2 regions of the Angustibacter luteus genome follow, and region 1 is predicted to be linked to the other one. Evidence: predicted binding sites of a transcription regulator. Region 1 holds the regulator's gene; the other holds the start of a gene.
The links. Region 1 encodes LexA, which represses DNA repair genes until DNA is damaged. Its sites were predicted from a motif close to TCGAACANNTGTTCGA; they were not measured.
Positions count from the first base shown of each region.

Region 1 (4,686 bases):
CGCGCGAGTCGGTGTGACGACAGAACGGACAGTGCACGTGCGCCTCCTCTCGGCGGTCGTTCTCGAGGTCGAGCCTGACATCTGCCACCGACAGTCCGAGGCCGTCCGACTTGACCGGCAAGGACCCGATTTCCCGCCCCGACCCGTGCTCCGCTGTGGACGGATCTGTGGATCACCTGGGGATGGACCTGTGGGTAACGACCACAACTTGTGGACGAAGCACATCGGTGTAACTACTAGATGTTGGGGTAGACGCTAGACCGTCCACTAGAGGTTCGCAAGGACCTCACGAGGATTGCTCGGCGTGTCCTGGACTTCCGTGCGGGTCGAAGCGCGCCATGCCCGATGCATTCACAGCCGTCACACGCGCCCCAGGGGCACGAACACCACGCGAAGGCGGAGCTGGGACGACGGAGGCCCCCAATCCAGTCGTGCTGGATGGGGGCCTGGGTCAGCCGCACGTCGAGGTGCACGTCACGTCAACGCGTGGGGACGGCGATCCGCTGGCCGGCCTGCAGGTTCACCGAGCGCAGAGCGTTGAGCTCCTGGATGCGAGCCACCGTGTCGCGACGGTCCGCGTTCGGCGCCACCTGGCCGGCGATGGCCCACAACGTCTGCCCGGGGGCGACGGTCACGTAGCGCGTCGGCACCGGGGCCGAGTCGGTGCCAGCCAGGCTGACCCCGCCGAGGAACATCGAGACGACGATGGCCGCGCTCGCGAGCAGCCCGGTGATCACGAGCCTGCCGCGACGCGTCAGCCGCAGCGCGGCCGCGGGAGCCGCCGACCGCACCGGCGCGATCTGGGTAGCACCCCACTTGGAGCCAGCCGGACGCGCGGCCCGCGCCGCGGCAGCCGGACGTCGCGTGGACATCGGTGCGTTGAGGGTGATCGCGGTCATGGGGGCCTCCGGGGAAGTAGAGGATCGAACGGTTGTTCGATCGAACGCCTGTACGATTTCTAGCACCAGGCCCCGACACTTGTCGAGTCCTGACCGAACACTCGTTCGACTCAGTCGCCTCATTCGTGCTCAGGGACACCACACCAGAGACCACCGACAACGCCCACTGACCGTGGTCCGCTCCCCCGTGGGGCCGGCAACACGTTCGAACAGATGTTTGAATCCGGGCCGGTCAGGCCCTACGGTTGGCCCACCGCCAGACGACGGAGGAACACGATGGCCACGCTCGGACGACCGCCCGCCGATGTGCACGAGATGCCCGAGCGCGACAACGGCGACGGCTTGACCGCCCGCCAGCGCAAGGTCCTCGAGACGATCCGGGACAGCGTGGAGCGCCGTGGCTACCCACCGAGCATGCGGGAGATCGGTGAGGCCGCCGGCCTGGCGAGCCCGAGCAGCGTGTCCCACCAGCTCACCGCGCTCGAGCGCAAGGGCTACCTGCGGCGTGACCCGCACCGCCCGCGCGCCATCGAGGTCATGTCGCCGGACGCGCCAGTGGCCTCGTCCGCCTCGTCAGCGGCCGCCTCCGCCGCACTGACCGCGGACTTCGAGGGCGATGCCACCGGTTCCGGCGATGCCCGTCCCACGCCGACGTACGTCCCCGTCCTCGGCCGGATCGCCGCAGGTGGGCCGATCCTCGCCGAGCAGGCGGTCGAGGAGATCTTCCCGCTCCCCCGCGAGCTCGTCGGTGACGGCGAGCTGTTCCTGCTCAAGGTGGTGGGCGACTCGATGATCGAGGCCGCCATCTGCGACGGCGACTGGGTCGCGGTGCGGCGGGAGCAGACGGCGGAGAACGGCGACATCGTGGCCGCGCTGCTGGACGGCGAGGCCACCGTGAAGACGTTCAAGCGCCGCGACGGGCACGTGTGGCTGATGCCGCACAACCCGTCGTTCGAACCGATCCCGGGCGACGACGCCTCGGTGCTCGGGATCGTCCAGGCGGTCCTGCGCCGCCTCTGACCCGCCCCGCCGCCACCGCAGGTGCGCAGGTCAGTCGACGATTGCCAGCCCGGCGAGGTTGTGTCGTGCGACGGCGTCGCGGACGGCGGGAGACGGTCGCACCAGGGTCACCACCGCCGGGCGGGCGGCCCGTCGAAGCTCAAGCAGCAGCCAGATGCCGGGCAGGCCGAACAGCGTGACCTGCTCGGCCAGCACCTGCACCGGGCGCCCGGCCGTCCCCGCGGCGTCGGACTCCAGGTCCGCAACGAGATCCCGCACATCGGCGTGCATCTCATTGCCGATCGCACCGTGCAGCACCACCAGGACGCCGACGTCGGCGTCGATGAGCAGGCTCACCGAGCCGGGCTCGTCAGCGTGGGTCGTTGGCTCTTGGACATCCAGGGACATGGGCAGCCTTTCAGAGCGCTCCCACCACGTGCGGGGAGCGGCTTCGTGAACGGCCCGCCACCTTGCTGGACGAGACGGCGGTCACCTTAGCAACTGCCGCCGTCATCTCGACAGCGCGTCCCCAACCTGTTGCAGGTCAGCCTCGTCGTTCCACAGGTGGAACGCGATGCGCACCAGACCGGCCCGGCCGGCGACCGTGCACCCGGCCTCCCCGAGCCGCCGGGCGAGCACCCCGTCGGCGTCCGGCAGGGACAGCACCGGCCGACCCTGCGGCGCGAGGTCGAGACGGGTACGCAGCCGGTCCGCCAGTGCGGCCCCGTGACCCAGCTGGTCGGGCGTGAGCGAGGCGAAGAGCTCCAGCGACGGCACGGTGCCCACCCAGGACAGCCAGGCCGGGGACACGTCGAACCGGCGCGCGTCGTTCGCCAGCCGCATCTGCGGCCCGTAGCACGACCCCCAGACAGACTCCCCCGCGTACCAACCCGCGTTCAGTGGGGTCAGGCGCTCGAGCACCTCGGGGCGGACGGTCGTGAACGCCGACCCACGCGGTGAGCACAGCCACTTGTAGGCGGAGCAGACACTCACGTCGAAGTCGGCGGCATCCACGGCCAGCCAGCCCACGGCTTGGGTCAGGTCGCAGAACGTCAGGGCTCCGACCTGGCGGGCGGCATCGAGGACCGCGTCGGCGTCGACCAACCGCCCGTCCGCGGACTGGGCCAATGAGAAGGCCACCACGTCGCAGCCCTCAGCGACCGCATCGGCGAGCTCCTCCAGCGGAACCTGCCGCACGTGCAGCGACCTCTGCACGAGGAACGGGTAGACCATCGAGCTGAAGTCGCCGTCCACGCAGACGACGCGACTGCCGGCTGGCAGGCTGGCCGCCAGCACCCCGGCCGTCACCGACACCTGGGAACCCGTCGCGACCCACGAGCTCGGCACGCCGACCAGGGCCGCGTACAGCGCGCGGGCCCGGTTGACGACCGCGTCGTACGCGACGGCGCACGCCTCACCCCGCTGCCAGGCCTCGACCTCGACGCGCACGGCGTCCGCCGTGGCCCGCGGCGGCAGCCCCAGCGTCGCCGCGTTGAGGTAGCCGGGCGCCGGCGCGAAGGCCGGGTGACCGCCGGGCGTGGGCGCGGTCGGCGTCTCGACATCCAGGTGCGTGATCATCCGACCAGGGTCCCGAGATCCGGGAAGTAGCACAATGACCGGCTCTGTCCGCTGTCCATAACACAGCGTTATGCTCTGTCCATGCTCGACGTCAACGCGCTCCGGGTCGTCCGTGCCATCGGCGACGAGGGCGGCTTCACCGCCGCCGCCAACGCCCTCGGGTACAGCCAGCCCGCCGTCAGCCAGCTGGTCCGCCGGCTCGAGCGCCGGCTGGGCACCGCCCTGGTCGAACGGCACGGCCGCACGGTCCGGCTGACCGAGGCCGGGCTCGTCCTGGCCCGGCACGCGGTCACCGTGCAGGGCGCGCTGGACACCGCCGACGAGGAGATCGCCGCCATCACCGGCCTGCGCGCCGGACGCGTGCGGGTGATGGCCTTCCCGTCCTCGTCCGCCTCCGTCGTCCCGCGCGCGCTGGCCGACCTGAGGGCCCGCCACCCCGGCCTGTCGGTCACCTTCAGCGAGGGCGAGCCGCCGCAGTCGCTGGCCGCCCTGCGCTCCGGCGAGTGCGACGTCGCAGTCGCGTTCACCTACCCCGGAACCAGCGCCGGTCGGGACGTGGACGACCTGTCCGGCCTGCTCACCGTGCCGCTGCTGGACGACGAGCTGCACGTCGTCCTGCCCGCCGACCACCCGCTCGCCGACGGCGAGCGGATCGGCCTGCCGCAGCTGCGGGACGAACCGTGGATCGCCGGCTGCCCGCGCTGCCGCGGCCACCTGCTGTCGCTGGCCGACCGGGCCGGGTTCACGCCACGGGTCGAGTTCGAGACCGACGACTACGTCGCCGTCCTCGGGCTCGTGTCCGAGGGCTTGGGTGTCGCCCTGGTGCCCGGGCTGGTCCTGCGCACCACGACCCACCAAGCTGTCGTCACCCGGCCGCTGCACCCGACGTCCCGACGTTCGGTGCTGGCCGTCACGACCCAGGACCTGCGGCGGGTCCCTGCGGTGCACGCACTGATCGAGTCGCTGCAGCGCGCGTCGCGCTGACCTCGGGCCGTACCGTGAGCCCGTGCCCGCCGCCGCCCCGACCGTCCTGCTGCAGCTCTGGGGAGTGGACACCCGGCACGTGGGCTCCGCCCTGACCCGGATGGCCACCACCCGCCGGCAGCTGCGCGACACCCCGGGGCTGCGGTTCCGCAAGCTCCTCGGCACGGGCAGCGGGCGCACCTTCACCGTCCGGGACGCCGACCCGCACCGCTGGGGGCTGCTGACC
Region 1 covers NZ_BAABFP010000005.1:852,989-857,674, forward strand. Annotated here, with positions in the region: gene nrdR (transcriptional regulator NrdR) at 1-37, opposite strand, end outside; gene ABEB17_RS13235 (LysM peptidoglycan-binding domain-containing protein) at 480-899, opposite strand; gene lexA (transcriptional repressor LexA) at 1,176-1,919, shown strand; gene ABEB17_RS13245 (STAS domain-containing protein) at 1,950-2,255, opposite strand; gene ABEB17_RS13250 (aminotransferase class V-fold PLP-dependent enzyme) at 2,409-3,476, opposite strand; gene ABEB17_RS13255 (LysR family transcriptional regulator) at 3,558-4,460, shown strand; gene ABEB17_RS13260 (monooxygenase) at 4,483-4,686, shown strand, end outside.

Region 2 (4,686 bases), 750 kb from region 1:
GATCTGCTCGTACACCTGGGTGCGCCGGTCCGACTCGACGTCGATGTCGATGTCCGGCAGCTGGGCGCGCAGCGGCGAGCAGAAGCGCTCCATCAGCAGGCCGTGCTCGATCGGGTCGACGCCGCTGATGCCGAGCAGGTAGTTCACCAGGCTGCCCGCCCCCGAGCCGCGAGCGGCCACCCGCACGTTCATGTCGCGGATCAGGTCGCACACCGCGGCCACGGTGAGGAAGTAGCTCTGGTAGCCGAGCTGGTCGATGACCGAGAGCTCGTCGTCGAGCCGCTGCTCGACCTGCGCCAGCTGGTGACCCGAGACCCCCGCGTACCGGCCGCCGATCGCGGCCCGCACCCGCTCACGCAGCACCGTCGCTGGCCGCTGGTCGGCGGTCAGCCCGAGCACCGCCGGCTCGGGCAGGTGCACCGAGCCGATGCCGAGGTCGGCCCGCGGGTCCAGCCGGGTGCGGCGGGCCAGGGCGGCCGTGTCCGCCAGCAGCCGGTGCGCCTGCTCACCGGCCTGGTGGCTGCCGCCGCCGAGCGCCGCGGCGACCTGCTCGGCGGTGCGCGCCATGGTGGCACCGTCCGCCAGGTACCCCTGGGCCGTCACGCGGTCCAGGTGCCGGACGTCGAGCGTGACCAACCGCCGGGTGGCGTCCAGGACGTCGGCGGTGGCGGCACCGTCCGGCGTGGCGTAGCGCACGGCGTTGGTCAGGACGGCGGGCAGGCCGACCTCGCGGGCCAGGGCCAGCATCCGGGCGGCGTGCTGGACGCTGAGCGGACCACCCGGCGGCCCGTGGTGGCAGACCACCTCGATCGCGAGCGCGCCCTCGGGCAGCGCCGCGCGCCACCGGGACAGGACGGCACGGGCCAGGTCCGGTCGCCGGGCCAGCACCGCGCGGCCGACCTCGCTGGCCGGACCGAGCAGCACCGCGAGCGCCGCGGGACCGTCGTCGGCGCTGGTGGAACCGGTGATGTGCCGGGCGATCATCGCCAGGTCGCTGACCGGCGTCCCGCGTTCACCGCCCAGCGAGGCGCTGGCCAGGTGGGCGGACGACGTGAGCCGGCACAGCGCCGCCCAGCCCTGCCCGGCCGGTCGGGCCTGCCGGTCGTCGGCGCCCAGGGCGAGGACGGTGACCCGGGGCCGGTAGACGTCCACCAGCGCACCGCCGCGGACGGGGGTGCGCCCGGCACCGGCGGCCCGCACGGTCGTCGACGGGTCGGCCCACCCGGGCAGCTCGTCGACCAAGCCGGTGGGTGCCGTCGCGAGGTCCACCCCCAGCGAGGGTGCGATCCCGGCGCGCTCGCAGGCCTGGACGAACTTGACCGCGCCGTACAGGCCGTCGCGGTCGGTCAGGGCGAGCCCACCCATCCCCAGCTCGACCGCATGGTCCACCAGCGCCTGCGGCGAGCAGGCCCCGTGCCGCAGCGAGTACCCCGACGCCACGTGCAGGTGGACGAAGTCGCTGCTCATCCCGGCAGCGACAGCGGCAGGGCGGAGCCGCTGCGGATCGACACGGCACCGGATGGCAGGACCGCGTGCCGGGGCAGGCCGAGCGCGTCCTCCACCACGGCAAGGAACGCCTCACCGTCGCGCACCAGGTCGTCGGCCTCCCGACCGCTCACGGCGTCCTCGCGGCCCGCCTCGACCGCCGCGCGGCGGGTCGCCCCGGCCTCGAAGAAGGCGGCCCACTCCCCCAGCTCGGGCGCCACCGTGGGCAGCACCTCCCACACGCTGCGCGGGCGGCCGTAGCGGTGCGGGCGACCCCGCACCGACAGCACGGCCGCCGCCGCCCGCAGCGCACCCAGGTGCGCCGCGACGTACCGCTCGCCGGCCGAGGTCGCGGTGAGCGCGGCGACCAGGCTGTCGCGGGCCCGTTCGACCAGGTCGAGGCTGCTGGCTGGCACCCGTGGGGGGCCTGATGTCGTCACGAGAACCTCCTCGTCGGGGTCGGTGGATGGTCGGCTGGATGGTCGGCTGGATGGTCGGCTGGTCAGCTGGATCGCTCAGTCGTCGATGCCGGCCAGTCGCCAGCCGGTGCTCGGCTCGGACGACGGGTCGTGCACGAGGTCGTAGACGCCGACCGGGCTCGACCGGCCGGCCGCCGCCTCGACCCGCCAGACCTGCCGCTCGGTGGGTTCGAGGCGCTCGTCGGGGTCTGTGGGCACGGTCGCCACCGCCCCCTGCGCGATGCCGCCGCCGAAGACCCCCTCACCTCGCGCTCCCCCGGCTGCCTCCGAGCGCAGGCCCAGCAACGCCGAGGCCGCAGCCTCGCGCCACCACACCCGACGCTCGTACCAGTGCGCGAGGACCCCTCGCACGACGTACAGCCGGTCCCGCCACACGAATGCCACCGGCGGTGCCGGCCGGCCGGGGCCGATGCCAGGCCCACCCTCGGCCGGGCTCGCCGTCCGCACCTCGATCTGCTCGTCGTACCGCCGCACCGCACCCACCTCCACACCACGTCTGGACGTCCCTGATCCGGGTCGCGCTGCCGTAGGGGGAAGACGGGGCAGGGCAGGACTGGCCCGGACCCGGGCGGCGGCTTCCCCACCGCCACCCGGGTCAGGCAGGTCCGGGTCCGTCGGAAGGCCGGGGTCGAAGCGGCCGGAAGACGGACCCTCCTCCCGAGCCGACGGGGAGCTGGCCCTGGGGAGGATTCGAACAGGTGTTCGAACAAGAACGACACTACACCCGGCCTCGGACAGCCCGTCAACACCTTCGCCCGAACGGGCGCAGGACTGCCAGGTGCGATCTTGAGACTGCCCCGGGGCAGACCTCTAGCCTGCCGACATGACCCAGCACGACGGCCTACTGCCGATCGGTGAGCTGGCCCGGCGGACCGGGCTGACCACCAAGGCGCTGCGGCACTACCACCGCGTCGACCTGCTGGCACCGGCGTTCGTCGACCCGCAGACCGGCTACCGCTACTACACCCGGGCGCAGCTCGCCGACGCCCAGCTGGTGCACCTGCTGCGCTCGGTCGACGTCCCGCTGGGCGAGGTGCGCGAGTGCCTGGCGAGCACCGACCCCGACGCCGTGGCCACGGCCTTGGCCCGGCACCGCCGACGGGTCGAGGCGCGCTCGATCCGCCTGCGCGGCGACCTGCACACCATCGACCACCACCTGAAGGAGACACCCGTGAGCACACCCGCGGTCCCGGCCGGACCGGCCTCCCCGACCAGCGGACCCGCCCCGGACGGCGAGCTGCACCGCCGGCTCGCCGTCGACCTGTTCAACGGCACCTGGCGGCTCATGGAGGATGACGCCCGCACCCGCGCGGACGACGACCGCATGCTGCACATGGCACACGCCTCCCGCTACCACTGGGAGCTCGCCGGCAACGCGGTCAACCTGGCCCGCGGCGAGTGGCTGTGCTCGCGGGTCTACGCCCTGCAGCGACGTGGCGAGCCGAGCCTGCACCACGCCCAGCGCGTCCTGGACCTGTGCCAGGAGAACGAGATCGGCGACTGGGACCTGGCCTTCGCCTACGAGGCGCTGGCCCGGGCGCACGCCGTCTGCGGTGACGAGGAGGCTGCCCGGGCGGCCACCGAGCAGGCGCTGGCCTGCGCCGAGGACGTCACGGACCCCGAGGACCGAGCGCTCGTGCTGGCCGACCTCGAGACGATCCCCGGGCAGCCCCGCTTCTGGTGAAACGCGCCACCTGAGCCCGACCTGCGGCACCGGTGATCACGACAGCACTACCCTGCCTGCATGACGGACGTCAGCCAGCACGCGGCCGTGCAACGCGTCGCGCAGACGCTGGTCGGGCTCGGCGTCCAGGGCGAGATCCGGGTGCTGGACGACGCCGCTCGCACGGCGCAGGCCGCGGCTGACGCGCTCGGGATCGAGGTCGGGCAGATCGCGAACTCTCTCGTCTTCGTGAGCGTCCCCGCGGTGGCCGACCCCGACCAGGGACGTCACCAGCTCGGCGACCCCGGCGAGCCGCTGCTCATCATGACCTCGGGTGCGCACCGGGTCGACACGCACAAGGTCGCCGACCTGCTCGGGCTGGCGGACCTGCAGCGGGCGACCCCCGAGATCGTCCGTGCGGCAACGGGTTTCGCCATCGGCGGCGTCGCACCCGTCGGGCACCCCACGTCGGTCCGCACCTTCGTGGACATCGCGCTGTCCCGCTACGACGTCGTGTGGGCCGCCGCGGGTCACCCGCACACCGTGTTCCCGACGTCCTACGAGGAGCTGGTCCGGATCACCGGCGGGCAGCCCATCGAGGTCAGCTGACGGCGGTCCCCACCGGCTGCGGGGCGGCCGTCCCACCACACCGGCGGCAGTCGTCGTCCGCGGACGCGGCCGTGACCGCGCCGGCCCGACGGTGCGCGCCACCGGCCCGGCTGAACACTCGCACCGTGCCGCCGACGTCGGTCGCACCCAGCTCGCCGAAGGCCTCGCGGGCGGCCGTGTAGGCCATGCCCACCGCGATCCCGACGTGGTCCTGGGCGTACTCGTCCGCCGGCAGTGCCGCCCTGCGCGGTTCGGGACCACGGGTCAGGCACCCGTGGCAGGCACTGTGCCCCGGGCGGACCACGGGACCCACCTGGATCTCGCTGCCGTGCACGCTGACCGGGAACCAGGGAAGGCCACGCTGGAACGAGGTCTCGTCGACCGCATCGGCCACGCACGGCCGGTCCCGCCCGGCCAACACGATCAGGTCGGCCGACGGCCACGAGCTCG
Region 2 covers NZ_BAABFP010000005.1:98,552-103,237, reverse strand. Annotated here, with positions in the region: gene ABEB17_RS09625 (DNA polymerase III subunit alpha) at 1-1,467, opposite strand, end outside; gene ABEB17_RS09620 (SAV_6107 family HEPN domain-containing protein) at 1,464-1,925, opposite strand; gene ABEB17_RS09615 (DUF6504 family protein) at 2,001-2,438, opposite strand; gene ABEB17_RS09610 (MerR family transcriptional regulator) at 2,788-3,648, shown strand; gene ABEB17_RS09605 (YbaK/EbsC family protein) at 3,709-4,236, shown strand; gene ABEB17_RS09600 (hypothetical protein) at 4,229-4,686, opposite strand, start outside.
Region 2: ABEB17_RS09615 (DUF6504 family protein) is a predicted target of LexA. The motif match lies at 2,655-2,670, and genes of this name have one in related genera.